DNA from 3 places in the Geobacillus sp. DSP4a genome. Region 1 is predicted to be linked to each of the others. Evidence: riboswitches for the same ligand, from Rfam matches in the RefSeq annotation. Region 1 holds a riboswitch; each other region holds the start of a gene.
What was found. Region 1 has a riboswitch for S-adenosylmethionine ahead of mtnK (S-methyl-5-thioribose kinase). Riboswitches for the same ligand answer to the same signal wherever they lie in the genome.

Region 2: another riboswitch for S-adenosylmethionine. It lies ahead of ETC02_RS04015 (methionine ABC transporter ATP-binding protein); the one in region 1 lies ahead of mtnK (S-methyl-5-thioribose kinase).
Region 3: another riboswitch for S-adenosylmethionine. It lies ahead of metK (methionine adenosyltransferase); the one in region 1 lies ahead of mtnK (S-methyl-5-thioribose kinase).

Annotation. Positions count from the first base shown of each region.
Region 1 is NZ_SDLD01000021.1:41,657-48,463, forward strand. It holds gene ETC02_RS09190 (pyridoxal phosphate-dependent aminotransferase) at 1-1,077, opposite strand, end outside; gene ETC02_RS09195 (carbon-nitrogen family hydrolase) at 1,176-1,991, shown strand; SAM riboswitch class I at 2,085-2,253, shown strand; gene mtnK (S-methyl-5-thioribose kinase) at 2,339-3,526, shown strand; gene mtnA (S-methyl-5-thioribose-1-phosphate isomerase) at 3,596-4,663, shown strand; gene ETC02_RS09210 (sugar ABC transporter substrate-binding protein) at 4,650-5,813, shown strand; gene ETC02_RS09215 (sugar ABC transporter ATP-binding protein) at 5,810-6,807, shown strand, end outside.
Region 2 is NZ_SDLD01000007.1:30,217-37,023, forward strand. It holds gene ETC02_RS03980 (acyl-CoA dehydrogenase family protein) at 1-1,241, shown strand, start outside; gene ETC02_RS03985 (arsenate reductase family protein) at 1,321-1,698, shown strand; gene gcvH (glycine cleavage system protein GcvH) at 1,792-2,175, shown strand; gene ETC02_RS17630 (DUF2553 family protein) at 2,249-2,389, shown strand; gene ETC02_RS04000 (ribonuclease M5) at 2,561-2,920, shown strand; gene ETC02_RS04005 (thioredoxin family protein) at 2,917-3,231, shown strand; gene ETC02_RS04010 (sterol-binding protein) at 3,386-3,742, shown strand; SAM riboswitch class I at 3,804-3,913, shown strand; gene ETC02_RS04015 (methionine ABC transporter ATP-binding protein) at 4,006-5,034, shown strand; gene ETC02_RS04020 (methionine ABC transporter permease) at 5,024-5,692, shown strand; gene ETC02_RS04025 (MetQ/NlpA family ABC transporter substrate-binding protein) at 5,707-6,561, shown strand.
Region 3 is NZ_SDLD01000004.1:39,232-46,038, reverse strand. It holds partial or broken gene ETC02_RS02680 (hypothetical protein) at 103-327, shown strand; gene mnmM (tRNA 5-(aminomethyl)-2-thiouridylate-methyltransferase MnmM) at 438-1,025, shown strand; gene ETC02_RS02670 (tetraprenyl-beta-curcumene synthase family protein) at 1,083-2,192, opposite strand; gene ETC02_RS02665 (gamma carbonic anhydrase) at 2,526-3,074, shown strand; gene metK (methionine adenosyltransferase) at 3,097-4,308, opposite strand; SAM riboswitch class I at 4,438-4,552, opposite strand; gene pckA (phosphoenolpyruvate carboxykinase (ATP)) at 5,021-6,607, shown strand; gene ETC02_RS02650 (Rpn family recombination-promoting nuclease/putative transposase) at 6,732-6,807, opposite strand, start outside.

The DNA of each region.
Region 1 (6,807 bases):
AAAACCGATGCCTGGGGCGACGGCGACGTGCGCCCGCTCAAGCAACAGATCGGCAAATTCGGCGGATGATGCGCCTTTTGGCAACGGAAGCCAGGCGAAAAATGATCCAGACGGCGCCGGCGCTTCCCAGCCGATCGCGCGCAAAGCATGAATAAACGTATTGCGGCGCGCCTCGTACAAGGCAACGAGCTCCGCGACGCAGTCTTGCGGGCCGAGGAGCGCAGCTGCCGCCGCTTCTTGGACGGCGCCGAACAAGCTGACGTACAAATGATCTTGCAACAACTCAATGGCACGGATGATCCGCTCATTGCCGACAGCGAACGCCACGCGCCAGCCGGCCATATTGTACGTTTTCGAGAACGTGTAGATTTCAACGCCAATGTCTTTCGCCCCGTCCACTTCTAGAAAGCTGACCGGCTTTTGGCCGTCAAAGCCGATCGCGCCATAGGCAAAATCGTGCACAACGGCTATGCCGTACTTTTCCGCAAACGCCACCGTTTCAGCAAAAAACTCCTTCGTCGCCGTCGCGCCGGTCGGGTTGTTCGGATAGTTTAAAAACATCAGTTTCGCCCGGTCGGCCGCCGCCCTGGGAATGGCCGAATAATCCGGCAGAAACCCATTCTCCGCGACAAGCGGCATCATTTCCATCCGCGCGCGGGCGAGCGCGATTCCCGACCAATAGTCCGGATAACCCGGGTCCGGGACGAGCACGACATCGCCCGGGTTGACGAGGCAAAGCGGCAGCTCGACAAGCCCGGCTTTGCCGCCGAACAAGATGGCGACCTCGCGGGCCGGGTCGATCGTCACCCCGTACTCGCGCGCGTAAAACGCCGCTACGGCTTCTTTCAAAAACGAGTAGCCTTGAAACGGCGAATATTTATGGTATTTTGGGTTCGCGGCTGCCTTCTGCATCGCTTCGACAATGTGCGCCGGCGTCGGCTGATCCGGATTGCCCTGCCCTAAGTTGATCACATCATAACCCGCCTTGATCTTCGCACCGACTTTCGCCACGAGCGAGGCGAAAAACTGCTTCGGCAGCTGTTCAAGCAGTTCGGAAAAGGGAAATTCGATCGTCATCGTCCACACCTTCTCAAACATTCTTGAAATTCTAGTGCAACATCATATATCGTTAAAAGCAAAATGTAAAGAAAAATTTTTTTCCGAGGTGAACGCTCATGACGATCCGCATCGCCTGCCTGCAGCTTGACATTGCATTTGGCGATCCAGCAAAAAACGAACAGCAAGCCGAACAGGCCGTGGAATCCGCTGCCAAAGACGGCGCTGACATCATCGTGCTGCCAGAGTTATGGACGACCGGCTACGATTTGACGCGCCTGGATGAAATTGCCGACGAAGGCGCCGAACGGGCGAAGGCGCTCGCTTCCCGATTGGCGCAAACGTACGGCGTCCATTTCGTCGCCGGTTCGGTCGCCAAAAAAACAGCCGCCGGCGTGACAAACACGATGATCGTGGCCGACCGCCATGGCCAAATCGTCGGCGAATACAGCAAGCTTCACCTGTTCCAATTGATGGATGAACATTTGTATTTGCAGCCGGGAAACGAGCCAGGCTTGTTCTCGCTTGACGGGCTGCCGTGCGCTGGGGTCATTTGCTATGACATCCGATTTCCGGAGTGGATTCGCGCCCATGCGTTGGCCGGAGCGGAAGTGCTGTTTGTCGTCGCCGAATGGCCGCTTCCCCGCCTTCACCATTGGCGGACGCTCCTGATGGCGCGGGCGATTGAAAACCAATGCTATGTCGTCGCTTGCAACCGGGCCGGACGCGACCCGAACAACGTCTTCGCCGGCCATTCGCTCATCATCGACCCATGGGGCGAAATTATCGCCGAGGCGGACGAGAAGCCGGGCATTCTCTCGGCCGACATCGATCCCTCGCTCGTTGCGGACGTCCGCGCACGCATCCCGGTGTTTGCCGACCGCCGGCCGCACGATTATGAAGAGGCGGCAAAAAAATTTTTCAAAACGTATTGACAATCCGCCAGCCCAACCTGTATCATTCGAATCAAGCAACCAAACGATTGTTAACATCGTGAAAATTGCAAAAACTTAATAGCTAGATCGGTACTCTTATCAAGAGTTGGCTGAGGGAATTGGCCCAATGAAGCCCAGCAACCGACCGTAATGCTATCGTGAGATAGGGCGCACGCCAAAGGCGGCGCCGGAAGCGAACCGCTTCCGCAGGGCACGGTGCTAAGTCCAACAGAAAGACCGATGTCTTTCTGAAAGATAAGAGGCGCGAAGACGATGCATCTTCAAGCCTCTTTCCGTATGCGAAAGAGGCTTTTTCATTTGCCAAAACCTAAAGGGGGAACGTGAAAATGACGATTGTCCAATCCACTGTTTACGAACCGCTCACCGAACAAAAAGCGACCGCCCTCGCCGTCCGCCTCGGCCTATTCCGAGACGGGGCGCCGCTTGTGTGCCGCGAAATCGGCGACGGAAACTTAAACTTAGTCTTTCATATCGTCGATCAGGAAACGAAGCAAGGCGTCATCATCAAACAGGCGCTCCCGTACGCGAAAGTCGTCGGCGAAAGCTGGCCGCTCACGTTAAAGCGCGCGGTTATTGAAAGCAACGCGTTGCGCACGTTTGCCAGCTATGTACCGCAATACGTGCCGAACGTCTACTATTCTGACGAATCGCTTGCCATTACCGTGATGGAAGACTTGTCCCGTCTGCAAATCGCCCGCAAAGGGTTGATCGAAGGGAAAACATTCCCGCTTTTGTCCCGGCATATCGGCGAATTTATCGCCAAAACAGCGTTTTACACATCCGATTTCGGCATGAACCAGCAAGAGAAAAAGAAATTGGCGCAAAGCTTCGTCAATCCGGAACTGTGCAAAATCACCGAAGATCTCGTCTTCACCGATCCATTTTTCGACCATGACACGAACAACTTCGAAGGCGAGCTGCGGCCGGACGTCGAAACGCTTTGGAATGACGACCGCCTCCGTTTGGAAGCGGCGAAGTTGAAGCGCAAGTTTTTAACCGAAGCCGATGTGCTTCTGCATGGCGATTTGCATACCGGCAGCATTTTCGCAAGCACCGACGAAACGAAAGTAATCGACCCGGAATTCGCCTTTTACGGCCCGATCGGCTTTGACCTTGGGCAATTTTTCGCCAACTTGCTGTTAAATGCGTTGTCCCGCCCTGACGTTGAGCGCCAACCGCTCTTTGATCACATCGACCGGACCTGGGACGTCTTTGCGTCCATATTCTCGGAGCTTTGGCGCACCAAAAGCATCGAGACGTACGCCGCAACACCGGGCTTGCTTGACGAAGTGCTCCGGCATGCGTTCATCGATGCTGTCGGCTTTGCCGGCTGCGAAGTCATCCGCCGGACGATCGGCCTCGCCCATGTGGCCGACCTTGACGGCATCGAGCAGAAAGAAGCCCGCCTTGCCGCCAAACGACACGCGCTCCGCCTCGGCCGCCGCCTAATTGTCGAGCGCAACGAGCTGACCGGAACGGACGGCTTCCGCCGAGTGTTTGCAGAAACCGAATAGTAACACGGCGACGACCGGCCCAGTGCCGGCCCGGATCAACGGAAAATGTGAAAAGAAAGGAAGACGACGATGGACACCTTTGCCATCCCGCGCTCTGTCGAGTGGCGCGAGACGCATATCACGATTTTAAACCAACAAAAATTGCCATTAGCAACAGAATATATCGACCTGCATACGCTTGAAGACGTGTACGATGCGATCGCCTCGCTGAAAGTGCGCGGAGCGCCGGCGATCGGCATCACCGCCGCTTATGGTCTGGCGCTCGCCGCCTCGCATTATAAAGCGGAAACGGTCCACGAGTTCCATAGCCGCCTAAAGCAAGACCGCGATTATTTGGCAAGCGCCCGCCCGACGGCCGTCAATTTGGTTTGGGCGCTTGACCGGCTCACTGCCGCCGCCAAAGACGCCGCCTCGGTCAACGAAGCGAAAACGGCGCTTATTCACGAGGCGATCCGCATCCAAATCGAGGACGAAGATGTCTGCCGCCGCATCGGCGAACATGCGTTATCGCTTTTTCGCCCAGGCGACCGGGTGATGACGATTTGCAACGCCGGCTCGATCGCCACCGCCCGCTACGGCACGGCGCTCGCCCCGTTTTATTTGGCGAAAGAGAAAGGGATCGAGTTATCCGTGTACGCCCTTGAGACGCGCCCCGTTTTGCAAGGAGCGCGTCTGACCGCCTGGGAGCTGATGCAAGCAGGCGTCGACGTCACGCTTATTACGGACAACATGGCGGCGCAAACGATCAAAGCGAAAGGGATTCGCGCCATTATCGTCGGAGCCGACCGGATCGCACAAAACGGCGATACAGCGAACAAAATCGGCACGTTCGGCCTCGCCTTGCTCGCCAAATCGTTTGGCATTCCGTTTTACGTCGCCGCACCGTTGTCCACCATCGATTTGGCGACAAAGACAGGGGCAGACATCCCGATTGAAGAGCGCCATCCGGATGAAGTGACCCATCTGGCCGGCGTGCGCGTCGCCCCGGAAGGCGTCAACGTGTATAACCCGGCGTTTGACGTGACGCCAAACGAACTGATTACCGCGATCATTACCGAAAAAGGCATCGTCCGCGGCAGCTACAGCGCGGCACTGCCAGCGTTATTTGCAAAGGAGGAGCAGCATGAAACGATTTAAGGCCTTATCGTTCCTTTCTCTTCTTTTCTTTGCCGTGTTCTCCGTCTTGGCCGGCTGCACGAACGAGCAAGACGCCGTGAGCTCTAAGCCGGCCAGCGAAACGAAGCAAACGGCCATCCAAGGCGACACCGTCTCATCCAACAACCAAACCGCATCGAGCAGCGAACAGGCGGCCATCCCGGAGAAGCTGAAAAAACCGGTGAAGATCGCCGCCATTATGCAAATGTCCATCGGCACGTTCTCGTCGCAATACATCGCCGGCGTCAAAGAACAAGTGCAAAAGTTCGGCGGCGAAGTGCAAATTTACAACGCCGACAACGACTTGACGAAAATGGCCTCATACGTAGAAACGGCCATCACGCAAAACGTTGATGCCATTCTGCTTGATCACGGCCGCGCTGATGCGCTCGAAGGCCCGGTGAAAAAAGCGGTTGAAAAAGGCATCCCGGTCGTCGCCTTTGACAACGATTTGAACGTTCCCGGCGTCACCGTCATCGACCAAGACGACTACAGCCTCGCCTGGAAAACGTTAAAAACACTCGCCGAAGATTTAAATGGAGAGGGCAACATCGTCACGATTTGGGTCGGCGGTTTTACTCCAATGGAGCGGCGCCACGTCATTTATGAGGCGTTCAAAAAACGCTATCCGAACATAAAAGAAGTCGCCAAGTTCGGTACGGCGAGCGCCAACACGGCTTTGGACACGCAAACGCAAATGGAGGCCATTTTGAAAAAATATCCGAACAAAGGCGACATTGACGCCGTCTTCGCAACTTGGGACGAGTTCGCCAAAGGAGCGACGCGCGCCATCGAGCAAGCCGGGCGTACGGAAATCAAAGTATACGGCATCGATTTGAGTGACGAAGACTTGCAAATGATCCAAAAACCGAACAGTCCGTGGGTGGCGACAACAGCGACGGATCCGGCGGAAGTCGGCCGCGTTCAGGTGCGGTTCGCCTATCAAAAAATCGCCGGCGAGAAAACGCCGAACATTTACTCGCTCGAGCCGCATTTAGTAAAACGGACCGACTTGCCCGATAAGCAAGTATCGATGAACGAGCTTTCGCAATACATCCCGGGCTGGGGGCAATCGAACGTCGCCATCTCGCCATGGATGAAAACGTTGGAAGCTCAGGTGAACAAAAAATGAACAGGCTGTCAATGCGAGGCATTGAAAAATCGTTTGGCGCGGTGCGCGTGCTTGACGGCGTGGACTTTTCCGTCCGTCCAGGCGAAGTCCACGCCCTTTTGGGCATGAACGGCGCCGGCAAAAGCACGCTCATGAACATTTTGGCCGGCGCCATTCCTCCCGACGCCGGCACGATCACGATCGATGGCGTCAACTGCACCTTTTCGTCGCCGCTTGACGCGAAACGAGCCGGCATCGGCTTCGTCGTCCAAGAGGTCGACACGGCGCTTTTTCCAGGATTGCCCGTTTACGAAAACTTGGCGGCTGATGAGCTCGCTGATGTGAAGAAACAGCCGATCCGCTCGCTGCGCCGGGAAAAAGAACGGGCCGCTGCTCTGCTTCGCCGCGTCGGCCTTGCCATTTCGCCGGCAAAGCTCGTGCGCGACTGCTCGCTCCATGAAAAACAGCTGATCGTGCTCGCCAAAGTGTTGTCATCGAATGCGCGCTACATCATTTTGGACGAACCGACCGCCGCCTTGAGCGAAGCCGAAACGAAGCGGCTGTTTGCCATCATCACGGAACTGAAACAGCAAGGCGTCGGCTTTATTTACATCTCTCATAAACTGAAAGAAGTGCAGGAAATCGCCGACCGGCTGACGATTTTGCGCGACGGCCGCGTCGCCTACCATGGTTCCGCCCGCGGTTTGCCGCTTGAAGACATCGTCCTTCATATGACCGGAACAAGGCGAGCCGCCGCCATGAAACAAACGCGCGCGCATGGAAGCGACATCGCCTTTGCCGTCCGTGGGATCACGATCGAAAAAACCGGCACGACGGTCGATCTTTACGCCCATCGCGGCGAAATCGTCGGCATCGCCGGCTTGGTTGGCGCCGGCAAAACGGAGCTCGCTGAAAGCCTCATCGCCCACCGGAAGACGTCTGGCGAATGGCAACTTGACGGCCGGCGCTATACATTTTCATCGCCGCATGAAGCGATTGCCGCCGGCCTTTGTCT
Region 2 (6,807 bases), on a different contig from region 1:
AATGGATCACGAACTCCGGTTTCGCCGATGTGTTCGTCGTCTACGCGAAAGTGGACGGCCAGCACTTTACGGCGTTCATCGTTGAGCGCGACTTCCCGGGCGTTTCGACCGGTCCGGAAGAAAAGAAAATGGGGATCAAAAGCTCGTCGACGCGGACGCTCATTTTGCAAGACGTGCCGGTGCCGAAAGAAAACGTCCTTGGTGAAATCGGCAAAGGCCACGTCATCGCCTTCAACATTTTAAACATCGGCCGCTACAAGCTCGGACTGGGCGCGGTCGGCGGCGCGAAACGGGCGCTCGAAATCACGCTCAAATACGCGAACCAACGCCAGCAGTTCAAACGCCCGATTTCGCAGTTTACGCTGACGCAAGAAAAATTTGCGACGATGGCGTCGCGTCTGTATGCGGCGGAAAGCTCGGTGTACCGCACGGTCGGCTTGTTCGATGAACGGATGGGCCTGCTCGATGGGGAAAAAGCGAAAGACGGCAAGGAAGTGGCGAAATCGATTGCCGAATACGCGATCGAGTGCTCGCTGAACAAGTTTTTCGCGACCGAGGTGCTCGATTACATCGTGGATGAAGGCGTGCAAATCCACGGCGGGTACGGCTTTATGCAGGAATACGAAATTGAGCGCGCCTACCGCGATTCGCGCATCAACCGCATTTTTGAAGGGACGAATGAAATCAACCGCCTGCTCGTGCCGGGCATGTATTTGAAAAAAGCGCTAAAAGGCGAGCTGCCGCTCTTCCAAAAAGCGCAGCAGCTGCAAGAAGAGCTGATGATGATGACGGCCGAAGAACCGGGAACAGGCGCGCTCGAACAAGAGAAATATTTGGTGCGCAACGCGAAAAAAATCGCCTTGATGGTCGCCGGGCTAGCGGCGCAAAAATTCGGTCCGAAAATTGAGGAAGAGCAAGAAGTGCTCGTGAACATCGCCGATATTGTCGCCAACATCTACGCCATGGAATCGGCGCTTCTCCGCACCGAAAAAGCGATTAATGCGGGCGGGGAAGAGAAACACAAACAAAAATTGCTCTATACGCAAATTTTCTGCCAAGAGGCGTTCAATGAAATTGAGGCGCATGCGAAAGAAACGCTTGTCGCCGTCGAACAAGGCGACACGCTGCGGATGATGCTCGCCGCTCTCCGCCGGTTGACGCGCCATACGCCGATCAATGTGATCGCGAAAAAACGCGAGGCGGCTGCCGCCCTCATTGAAGCGGAACGGTATATTGTGTGATAATGGGAAGTGCCAGGCGTTTGCCTGGTGCTTCTTTTTCCATGAATTCCAAGCCGTCGAATGAAAGGGAGGAATGCGGATGGCGCTGACGCTCTATTGGTATCCAAAATGCGGAACGTGCCGGAAGGCGAAGCGTTGGCTCGATGAACACGGCATTGAGGTGCAAACGGTGCATTTGGTCGACGAGCCGCTGACGAAAGAACAGCTCGCCGACTTGCATCGAAAAAGCGGGCTGCCGCTCAAAAAATTTTTCAATACAAGCGGCATGAAATACCGCGAACTCGGATTGAAAGACAAGCTCGATGGCGCCTCGGAAGACGAGATGCTCACGTGGCTCGCCTCGGACGGCATGCTCGTCAAGCGGCCGATTTTAACGGACGGCGAGCGGGTCGTGGTCGGATTCCGCGAACAAGACTACGAATCGTGTTTTGCCGGGCGCGTTTCGACGGAAACATAAAAAATTTGGCCGAAATGAAATGAATTCAGTGAGTTTTGGCGAAAAATCGGTTATGATGAAAAAGAACACAACTTGCCGCACTGGAGGGATTTAATGAACACGCCGAAAGAACTCCGTTATTCGAAAGAGCATGAGTGGGTGCGCGTCGAAGGGGACAAAGTGCGCATCGGCATCACCGATTTCGCCCAATCGGAGCTGGGCGACATCGTGTTTGTCGAGCTGCCGGAAGTCGGCGCGGAACTGACAGCGAACGAGCCGTTCGGCAGCGTTGAGTCGGTGAAAACCGTCTCGGAATTGTATGCGCCGATCAGCGGCACGGTCGTCGAAGTGAACGAAGCGTTGAACGACAATCCGGAATATGTGAACGAATCACCGTATGAAAAAGCATGGATGATCGTTATTGAGCCGAAAGACTTAAGCGAAGTGGACAACTTGTTGACGGCCGAACAATACGAGGCGATGATCAACGAAGGATAAACGTTCCTGCAAAGTTCGCTTCGAACCGGGCCCCCTATACATACCGGAATGTGATGAAAAAGGGGTGCTCGTGATGGTGCTGCAAACGAAGCAACTGGATGTCACGGACCGGGTCACCGGCAAATGGAACGGCCGCACGATCGAACTGTACGAGGGAGGCGAGCTCATCGGCCGCCTTCCGCTTCCTGCGGCTGTAGCGTGGAAAAACGGATAAAGCGAACAAATGGAAAAATTTGAAAATGGGTCACCGCTACCGTTGAACCGGATCAAAAATATGTCGACTGCGACGGGGAGGCGGGCTGGTGTTAGGAGGCAACGGCGGATGGCCGTTGCTTTTCTGTTGCCATACAATATTGTATCCTCATTCACGTTAGGTGGGTCGGACATGCGACAGGTGGAAAAAGTGATTATTGTGGAAGGGCGGTCAGATAAGGAAAAAGTGGCGGCCGTGCTGAACGAGCCGGTTGTCATCATTTGCACGAACGGCACGATCAGCGATGCGCGCCTTGAGGAGCTGGCCGATGAACTCGAAGGGCGGGATGTGTACGTGCTCGCCGATGCCGACGAGGCGGGGGAAAAATTGCGCCGGCAGTTCCGCCGGGTGTTTCCGGAAGCAGGGCATATTTACATTGACCGGGCGTATCGCGAAGTGGCCGCCGCCCCGATCTGGCATTTGGCGCATGTGTTGCTGCGCGCCCATTTTGACGTCCGTATCGAATCGTTCATGAGAGGAAGAGGCGAGTGAACACAATCGGTCGAAACGATATTAAGCGAATGGTGGAAGGGGAGCCGCTTCTCGCTCTTTCGTTGTATACCCCGCTGTGCGGCACGTGCCAGTTGGCGAGGCGCATGCTTGTTGTCCTAGAACAATTGTTTCCGGACATACCGTTTTGCGAAACGGACATCAACTACATCCCCGAGCAGGCGGCGGCGTGGAAAATTGAAAGCGTTCCGTGCTTGCTTCTTTTCGTCGGCGGAGAGATCATCGGCAAATGGTATGCGTTCCATTCGGTCCCTTATTTGTACGAAGCAATCCGCGCCCGTTTGCCGCGTTGACGATCCGCTATTTTTTGACGCCGTTTGACACATTTCTTGGGAAATGACAAAAACGGCGTTGGTTCGCCACGGCGGCTGTCGAGATTTTTGTAAAGGATTCTCCCCCTTCGGCATGGAAATAAAAGGACAAAGGAGATGGGGGGGAGGATGCTCAATGGAAATGCGCGAGTTGGTAGGGCAGTTTATGGAACGGATGCAAACGTTGCGCCATTTGTTGCCGATTTTGCCGGATGAGCAGCTGTATGTCCGCTTTGAAAGCGAGGAAGAGACCGCCATGGTGGCGCTCGGCAAGGAGCTTACCGCCGGAAGGGAACCTGATGAACGGAACGTCTTGACGGTGCGCGGCTCCAAAAAAGCGCTTTGCTCGCTTTTAGGCGGCGAGCTGAAGCTGCAGCAGCTCGTCCGGCTGCGCGAAGTGCATGTATCGGGAAGCTTTCGTCATCTGTTGCTGCTTGAGTCGCTCCTCCATTTGGCTAAGCCGTATCGGCATGTTGGGTGGAATTTTTATTGACAATGTTCGACACAAGGTGATACAATCACAACTGTAGTCAATCGAATAGGCGATTGTTGCGCTCTTATCAAGAGAGGTGGAGGGATGTGCCCAATGAAGCCCGGCAACCGTCAGCGCGTGCGCTGAAAAGGTGCCAATTCACACAAAGCGGCCTGCTTTGAGAGATAAGAGACGGAATGGTGCACAATACCTTTCTGTTCTCTGCGGGCAGAAAGGTTTTCTTTTTGCGCTCCGCCGCCTTGGGGAGGAAGGAAGGTGAAACGATGATTACACTCGAACATGTGACAAAAATCTATCAAGCGGCTAACGGCTCGGTCACGGCCGTCGACAATGTGTCGCTTGAGATTCGCGAAGGGGAAATTTTCGGCATTATCGGCTACAGCGGCGCGGGGAAAAGTACGCTCATCCGCTTGCTCAATGGGCTCGAGAAGCCGACGGGCGGCAAGGTGATCGTCGCCGGCCGCGACATGGGGCGCATCAAAGGGCGGGAGCTGCGCAAGGCGCGTCAAGAGATCGGGATGATTTTCCAACATTTCAACTTGCTTTGGTCGCGCACAGTGCGGGAAAACATTGCGTTTCCGCTCGAGATTGCGGGTGTTCCGAAAGCGGAGCGGCAAAAACGGGTCGATGAATTGATCGAGCTCGTCGGGCTCACGGGGCGGGAAGAGGCGTATCCGTCGCAGTTGAGCGGCGGGCAAAAGCAGCGTGTCGGCATTGCCCGGGCGCTCGCCAACAACCCGAAAGTGCTGCTTTGCGACGAGGCGACATCGGCGCTCGACCCGCAGACGACCGATGCGATTTTGGACCTGCTTGTCGACATCAACAAGCGGCTCGGGCTGACGATCGTGCTCATCACCCATGAGATGCACGTCATCCGCAAAATTTGCGACCGCGTCGCCGTGATGGAAAACGGCAAAATCGTTGAGCAAGGCGACGTGCTGCACGTGTTCCGCAACCCGCAGCAGCCGATCACGAAGCGGTTCGTCAAGCAGCTCGTCGAGCCGGAAGAGACGGAAGAGGCGATTTCCCATTTGTTTGGCCAATATCCGAGCGGGCTGATCGCGCAGCTGACGTTTGTCGGCGCGGCGGCCGGCCAGCCGCTCATCAGCCAGGTCGTGCGGCAATTTGCCGTCGATATGAATATTTTGCAAGGGAAAATTTCGCAAACCCATCAAGGCGCTTATGGGGTGCTGTTTGTGCACATCGATGGGGCGGCGGATGAAATTGCCCGGGCGCTTGACTACATTCAAAGCCAGCAGGTGGCGGTGGAGGTGATTCACGATGCTCGCTAACCTCCTGCCGAACGTCCAATGGGAGACAATGTGGGCGGCGACGGTCGAGACGCTGTATATGACGGGAGTGGCGGTGGCGGCCACTTTCGTCCTCGGAATCGTTCTTGGCTTGCTTCTATTTTTGACAGCGAAGGGCAACCTATGGGAAAACCGGTTTGTCAATACAGTGATTGCGGCGTTTGTGAACATTTTCCGCTCGATTCCGTTTATTATTTTGATCATTTTGCTCATTCCGTTTACCACCTGGCTTGTTGGGACGATGCTTGGCGCCAATGCGGCGCTGCCGGCTTTGGTCATTGGGGCCGCGCCGTTTTACGCCCGCATGGTGGAGATTGCCCTTCGCGAAATCGACAAAGGCGTCATCGAAGCAGCCCAAGCGATGGGCGCCTCAACGTGGACGATCATTTGGAAAGTGCTGCTGCCGGAATCGTTGCCGGCGCTCGTCTCCGGCATTACGGTGACGGCCGTGTCGCTCGTCAGCTATACGGCGATGGCTGGAGCCATCGGCGCCGGCGGGCTTGGGAACTTGGCGTATTTGGAAGGATTCCAGCGCAGCCATAACGATGTGACGTTTGTCGCGACCGTGTTGGTGCTCGTCATTGTCTTTGTCATTCAGTTGATCGGTGACGTTGTCACTTCCAAAATTGATAAACGATAAGGAGGAAGAAAACGATGAAAAAATGGCTTGGCGCCCTGTTCGCTGCTGTTCTTGTCTTCGCTTTGGCGGCGTGCGGCGGCAACGACAACAACAACGCGGCCGAGGGGGGCAAAGGCGGCGAATTGGTGAAACTGAAAGTCGGCGCGTCGAACGTGCCGCACGCGGAAATTTTGGAAAAAGCGAAACCGATTTTGAAAGAAAAAGGCATCGACTTGGAGATCATTACGTTCCAAGATTACATCTTGCCGAACAAAGCGTTGGCTGATAAAGACATCGACGCCAACTACTTCCAGCACATTCCGTACTTGGAATCGCAAATGAAAGAACACGGCTATGATTTCGTCAACGCCGGCGGCATTCATATCGAGCCGATCGGCTTATACTCGAAAAAATACAAAAGCATTGAAGAACTGCCGGACGGCGCGACGATCATCATGAGCAACTCGGTCGCCGACCATGGCCGCATTTTGTCGATGCTGCAAGAAAAGGGGCTCATTAAGCTGAAACCGGGCATCGATAAAACGAAAGCGACGGTCAACGACATCGTCGAAAACCCGAAACATTTGAAATTTAAAGCGGACGTCGATGCTGGACTTCTGCCGCAAATTTACAAAAACGGCGAAGGCGATGCGGTTTTGATCAACGCCAACTATGCGCTTGACGCCGGTTTGGACCCGGCGAAAGACCCGATCGCCGTGGAGTCGCCGAAAAACAATCCGTATGTGAACATTATTGCGGTGCGCAAAGGCGATGAAAACCGGAAAGAAATCAAAACGCTTGTCGAAGTGCTGCAATCGAAAGAAATCCAAGATTTCATCAAAGAAAAATACCACGGCGCCGTCATTCCAGCGGCGACAAACAATCAATAACGGAAGCGAATCGCTTCCGTTATTTTTTGCACAAAAAAGAGCTGCCCGAAAGTTCAAAACCGTTTTGGATGGAGAGACGCCGCGGCCGGTCTGTTTTCCCGCGCTTCATCGGTTGTTCAAACGCGCCAGTACGGCGGCTCACTAGACTCCGGAAAAAAACGGGGTCTTTTTTTGCAAAAACTCGTACAAGCTTGCGGTTTTCGTGTAAAATAAATAAATGATGCGGTTTTTCACACGGCCATCGTG
Region 3 (6,807 bases), on a different contig from region 1:
ATGTTCCCTCATCTTTACTATGCGCCGACGCTTTCATCTGTATCACGTCAATGATTGGCAACAGTCGCTTTTTGCCGCCATCCGTGGTACAATGCAAGGATGATGCCATTTCAGCACAAGGAGAGAACGGCCGTGACAAACGCAATCCCATTTCCATATGCCGCCGACGGAAAACGGTATCACACATGGAACTGCCATTTGCGGCAAACGTTCGGCCAAAACGTGTTCAAAGTCGCCCTTGACGGCAGGTTTGACTGCCCGAACCGCGACGGGACGGTGACGTATGGCGACTGCACGTTTTGCAGCGCCGCCAGATCGGGCGATTTTGGCCCGATGTGGAGCGTCAACAAATGGGAAGGGCTAAACGCCATTGACGCTGAACTCAAGCGGCGGGACAGCTTTCAAGGAAAGCGGCGCGAACAGGGGGTGGCAAACGCATGGCCATCATGAATATTTTGCCGTTTGCCCGCTTTTTGCTTGATCAAGCAGTCAACGAAGGCGACATCGCCGTCGATGCGACGGTTGGCAACGGCCATGACACCGTCTTTTTAGCCGAGCTCGTCGGGGAGCGCGGGCATGTGTTTGGTTTTGATATTCAAGCCGAAGCGATCGCGGCGGCCAGAGCCCGCCTCGCCGAACACGGGCTGGACGGGCGGGTGACGCTGTTTCAGACAAGCCATAGCCTGCTGCTCGAAACGCTCCCCGACTCCGTTCACGGACGCATCGCCGGCGCCGTGTTCAACCTCGGCTATTTGCCGGGCGGCAATAAGCAAATCGCCACCCAGCCGGAATCGACGATTCAAGCGGTCGAGCAGCTTCTTTCCATCCTAAAGCCGGGCGGCATCATCGTTCTTGTCGTCTACCACGGCCATCCGGAGGGAAAGCGCGAACGCGACGCGCTCCTTGATTACGTCCGCTTTCTTGATCAACGGCGCGTCCATGCCTTGAAATACGAATTCATCAATCGGCAAAACAACCCGCCGTTTTTGATCGCACTCGAGAATCGGGCGGATGGGAGCGCCTGATTCCGTCCGATCCGCCGACGAACCACTGCTCTCGCCAGTACAAGCAAACGGCTGCCCTTACGAAAAGGACAGCCGTTTTTGTCGCTCCTGCCAAAAGCGGTACGCTTTTCCGTTCCAATAAAAAAACATCGACGCCGCCCCGCCGGCGCGGACGAGCCGGCGCGCCAGCCGGTGCAGACCGCGTTGCTTTTTCACCTTGGCATCCGACAAATACAACCCAAGAAGCCCTCGGTGAATAAGGCGGTGAAACTGGCCGTGCGGAAGGGCGCCGACATGGCGGTCGGCCTCTTCGATGAAATGGCAAAGCCGCTCAAGCATCACCGTTTCATTCGGATAGTAAAAGCAAAAATTCAAATCGCCGCCGGCTCGATCTTCCTCTTGATCGATCAAATAGTCGAGCAAAATGTGCAGCCCTTGAATGTATGGAAAATAACCGTCGCGCACTTGTCTCGCCATCTCCGGCGGCAGCGATTCGCCAAACGCATAGGCGACGAGGCAGAAAATACCGAGCGTCGAACCGGAGCAGGCGGAAAACTCATACCACTCCATCGGCGGCAAGGCGTCTTTGTATTGCGCGAACCATTTCTCCAGCCGCGGCACCCGCTCGCTCGCTTCGACATGTTTATGCACTTGCAAGTCGCAATAATATCCGGCCAATTCATGCAAAAATGGGGCGATCGTCTCATAATGGCGCACCGTCTCGAGCACCTCTTGGCACGTGCGGACAAGCGCCGGCAAATAGCCGCCGTCTTCCTGTTCGCGGCGATGGCGGTAATAGTTCGACGGCTCGGCGCCGATTGTCAACGCGTCCGGCATCGAATCGTGCAAGGCGCGAAAGTCGAGCGGATCGAGCGAGGTGCTGCGGTCGCACAAATTATCCAAATAATCGCTGATCGTCTGGTAAGCCACGATAAAGCGGATGCAATCCTCCATGTTTTCTCCGGCCAAAAGCGCCAAAATGGAGCCGCCTTCGCAATGGAACGTTTTCGACGCGATGCTCGCCAAGGCCTGGCGCCGAAGCTCCGGGTCGGGAATGCGCTCGGCCTGGCGCCGCCAATAGGCAAGCTCGCGGTGGACAAGCGGAAGCACGTCACGATACACCATTTTCATCAAGGCGATGGGGTTTTTCGGAATGTTCAATCGGTTCACCTCAGGTGCAAACACCATGGTCTCGTCTCCTAGCATTTCCATCTTATCGGCAACCAAAATTGTTTCGCGTCTGAACAGCTTGCGATCTCGCAGTATTGCCATCAATGCGGCCGGGGCAAACCATAAAAGGGTTGGCGACGGAATGAAAAAGCCGCTCAACAACGGTTCTTCTCACGTTGAGAAGCTTTGTGAAATCGGATCTTCTTCCCCGATCCCAACCACTCATCGGGCGAAACGAAACGTTTTTCACCAATCCCGATTAGGCGCGCTCGCTTTCGTTGGCGATTTGGACGCAGCGTTGTACAATACATGGTGAACGATCGATTTTGCCATAGAAAGGAACGAACGCCCATGATTTACCCATACAAAGGCAAAACGCCGCAAATTGCCGCCTCCGCCTTTATCGCCGACTATGTGACGATCACCGGCGATGTCGTGATCGGCGAAGAGACAAGCATTTGGTTCAATACCGTCATTCGCGGCGATGTGGCACCAACGGTGATTGGCAACCGGGTCAATATTCAAGATAACTCAATTTTGCATCAAAGTCCAAACAATCCGCTTATCATTGAAGACGGGGTAACCGTCGGCCATCAAGTCATTTTGCACAGCGCCATCGTTCGCAAAAACGCGCTCATCGGCATGGGCTCGATCATTTTGGACCGCGCGGAAATCGGGGAAGGCGCGTTTATCGGCGCCGGCAGTTTAGTGCCGCCGGGCAAAAAAATTCCGCCCAACACGCTCGCCCTCGGACGGCCGGCGAAAGTCGTCCGCGAACTGACGGAAGACGATATCCGCGAAATGGAGCGCATCCGCCGCGAATATGTCGAGAAAGGGCAGTATTACAAAGCGCTGCAGCAACAGCGGACATCGTGCGCCGACAAAAAAGAGCTACCGTGATCAGGCAGCTCTTTTTCTTTCATCACTTGTCCGCCAGCGCCAGCGCTTGTTCTCTCAGCGTCGTCGCTTTATCAGTGCGCTCCCACGGCAAGTCGATGTCCGTACGCCCAAAATGGCCGTAAGCAGCCGTCTGTTTGTAAATCGGGCGGCGCAGGTCAAGCATTTTGATGATGCCCGCCGGGCGGAGATCGAAGTTGCTGCGCACGACCTCAATCAAAATGTCTTCCGACACTTTGCCGGTGCCGAACGTATCAATGGAAATCGATACCGGACGGGCGACGCCGATCGCGTAGGCGAGCTGCACTTCGCATTTGTCGGCCAGTCCTGCCGCGACGATGTTTTTCGCGACATAGCGGGCCGCATACGCTGCCGAGCGGTCGACTTTCGTCGGATCTTTGCCCGAGAACGCGCCGCCGCCATGGCGGGCGTAGCCGCCGTACGTATCGACGATGATTTTGCGCCCCGTCAACCCAGCATCCCCTTGCGGACCGCCGATGACAAACCGTCCTGTCGGGTTGATGAAATAGTTCGTGTTCTCATCAAGCAGCTCGGCCGGCACGACCGGTTTGATGACCTGCTCTTTAATGTCGCGCTCGATTTGCTCTTGCGTAATTTCCGGATGGTGCTGCGCGGACACGACGATCGTATCGACGCGCACCGGTTTGCCGTTTTCATCGTATTCGATCGTCACTTGCGTTTTCCCGTCCGGCCGCAAGTACGGCAAGACGTCCGTTTTACGCACTTCCGCCAATCGACGCGCCAAGCGGTGCGCAAGCGAAATCGGCAGCGGCATCAATTCTTCCGTCTCATTGCAGGCGAACCCAAACATCAATCCTTGGTCGCCGGCGCCGATCGCTTCAATTTCCTCGTCAGTCATCTGACCTTCGCGCGCCTCAAGCGCCCGGTCCACTCCCATCGCAATGTCCGGCGACTGTTCGTCAATCGACGTCAACACCGCGCACGTATCAGCGTCAAACCCGTATTTGGCGCGCGTGTAGCCGATCTCCCGGACCGTATCGCGGACGATGCGCGGAATGTCCACGTACGTTGATGTTGTGATTTCCCCACTCACGAGCACCAGCCCGGTCGTCACGCTCGTTTCGCAGGCGACGCGGGCGTTCGGATCTTTTTCCAAAATGGCATCCAAAATGGCATCAGAAATTTGGTCGCAAATTTTATCCGGATGTCCTTCCGTCACAGACTCTGACGTAAACAAGCGGCGTTTGGCTGACATTCGGTTTGTTTCCTCCTCTTAACATAATGTGGCGACACGGAACTCATTTCCCTTTTTCCCTTCGCAATATAAAAAACCTTTCCTGTAACGGCTGAGGAAAGGTCATGGCAATCGTATTGCTTCCTTTCACTCTTATCGTTCAAGGACTGCGCCTTGCCACAGGTTAGCACCATTTCACACATGTCCAGTTGTGACGGTTGCTGGGCTTCATCGGGCCTGTCCCTCCACCGGCTCGGGATAAGAGTATCCGTTCAATGAATTATCTTATCGCAATTGAAGGAACAAAGTCAACCGCAGAAGTGAATTTTTTATCATCCCGCTTCCGCGCACGAACCCAAGCAAAGGAGGAATGAGCGCCTTTCCCTTGCCTCCATAAAACAAAGGGAAGCTAAACGCAGCCCCTTTCTTTTGTATAGGAGGGGAGCGCGTCTATATAAACGTGCCGCTTCCGGCTGCATGCTTGAACAAGACGAGGCGGATTTGGCAAACGTATTGCCGATTTGGGTCATCACTGCCTGCTTCCTTAATAGCAAGACAGTAAGACAACCCGGGAACGGCCGCCTCCCGCTTGAAGCACAGGCGGGAGAGCGTGCAAAATCTGAAAAATAGGCAAAATAAGTTCAAAAAAACCCACACAATTAGTATGGACTATTAATAAAAATGTGTTATACTATTTTCAAGAGTGATTACAAAAAGAAGGCAGGTTGTGAACATGGGGATCGCAAACATGACAAATAAGCTGGATGTATTGCTGCAAAAACCGTACGTGCATCATCAACTGTCCGTCGCCGAGCTCGTCGAGAAAGTCCTGCGGCGGAACGAAGGACGGCTGACGCACACCGGAGCCGTCGCGGTGACAACCGGCAAGTACACAGGGCGGTCGCCGAAAGACAAATACATCGTCGAAGAACCGTCCACGAAGCAAACGATCGACTGGGGAACGGTCAACCAGCCGATGTCTCCGGAAACGTTTGAGAAACTGTACGACAAAGTGCTCGATTATTTAATGAAACAAGATGAACTGTTCGTCTTTAAAGGCTTTGCCGGCGCCGATCCGAAATACCGGCTGCCGATTCAAGTCGTCAACGAATTCGCCTGGCACAACTTGTTCGTCCATCAGCTGTTCATCCGCCCGAGCGCCGAGGAGCTCGCCGCGCACGAGCCGCAATTCACCGTCATTTGCGCGCCGAACTTTAAAGCCGACCCGAAGGTGGACGGGACGCGCTCGGAAGCGTTCATCATCATCTCGTTTGAACGGCGCACCGTGTTGATCGGCGGCACCGAGTATGCCGGCGAAATGAAAAAATCGATTTTCTCGGTCATGAACTATGTGCTGCCGGAACAAGGCATCCTGCCGATGCACTGCTCGGCCAACGTCGGGCAGGAAGGCGACGTCGCCCTCTTTTTCGGCTTGTCGGGAACGGGAAAAACGACGCTCTCGACCGACCCGAACCGCCGCTTGATCGGCGATGACGAACACGGTTGGTCAAGCCGCGGCATTTTCAACATCGAAGGCGGCTGCTATGCGAAATGCATCAACCTATCGCGCGAGAAAGAGCCGCAAATTTTTGACGCCATCGGCTTCGGCGCGGTGCTCGAAAACGTCGTTCTCGACGACGCGACGCGGGTGCCGAATTACGACGACGGCACGCTGACGGAAAACACACGCGCCGCCTACCCGCTTCAGGCGATCCAAAACATCATCGACCCGAGCGTCGCCGGCCATCCGTCCACGATCGTGTTTTTGACAGCCGATGCGTTCGGCGTCCTGCCGCCGATCAGCAAGCTGACGCGCGAACAGGCGATGTACCATTTCTTAAGCGGCTACACAAGCAAGCTCGCCGGCACCGAACGCGGCGTCACCGAACCGGAAGCAACGTTCTCAACGTGCTTCGGCGCACCGTTTTTGCCGCGCCCGGCCGTCGAATACGCGGAAATGCTCGGGCAAAAAATCGCCGAACACAACGTCCGCGTCTTTTTGGTCAACACCGGCTGGACAGGGGGACCGTACGGCGTCGGCAGCCGCATGAAGCTCGCCTACACCCGGGCGATGGTGCAAGCCGCCGTCGAAGGGGAGCTCGACAACGTCGAAACGGTCAAAGATCCGATTTTCGACCTCGCCATCCCGACCCGCGTCCCGGGCGTGCCGGATGACGTCCTGCAGCCGCAAAACACATGGGCCGACAAACAAGCATACGAACAAAAAGCAAAAGAGCTAGCGCAAAAATTCCGCGCCAACTTCCAAAAATTCGCCCACATCGATCCGTCCATCGAAAAACTCGGCGGACCGCTCGTTTAACAAGAACCCAGCCGGACAGGGAACCGTTCCCTGTCCGGCTGTTTTTTCGAACGCATAAAATGATTGTCGTCGATCCCCCGGGATTTTTGCACGATTGGAGGTCGACGACAATGCGAAGGCGGGTTTACTTCTTCAGCTGTTCAATCTTTTCCGCCGGCAGCCCGGTCAGCTCGTGGATCGTGTCGACATCGTACCCTTTC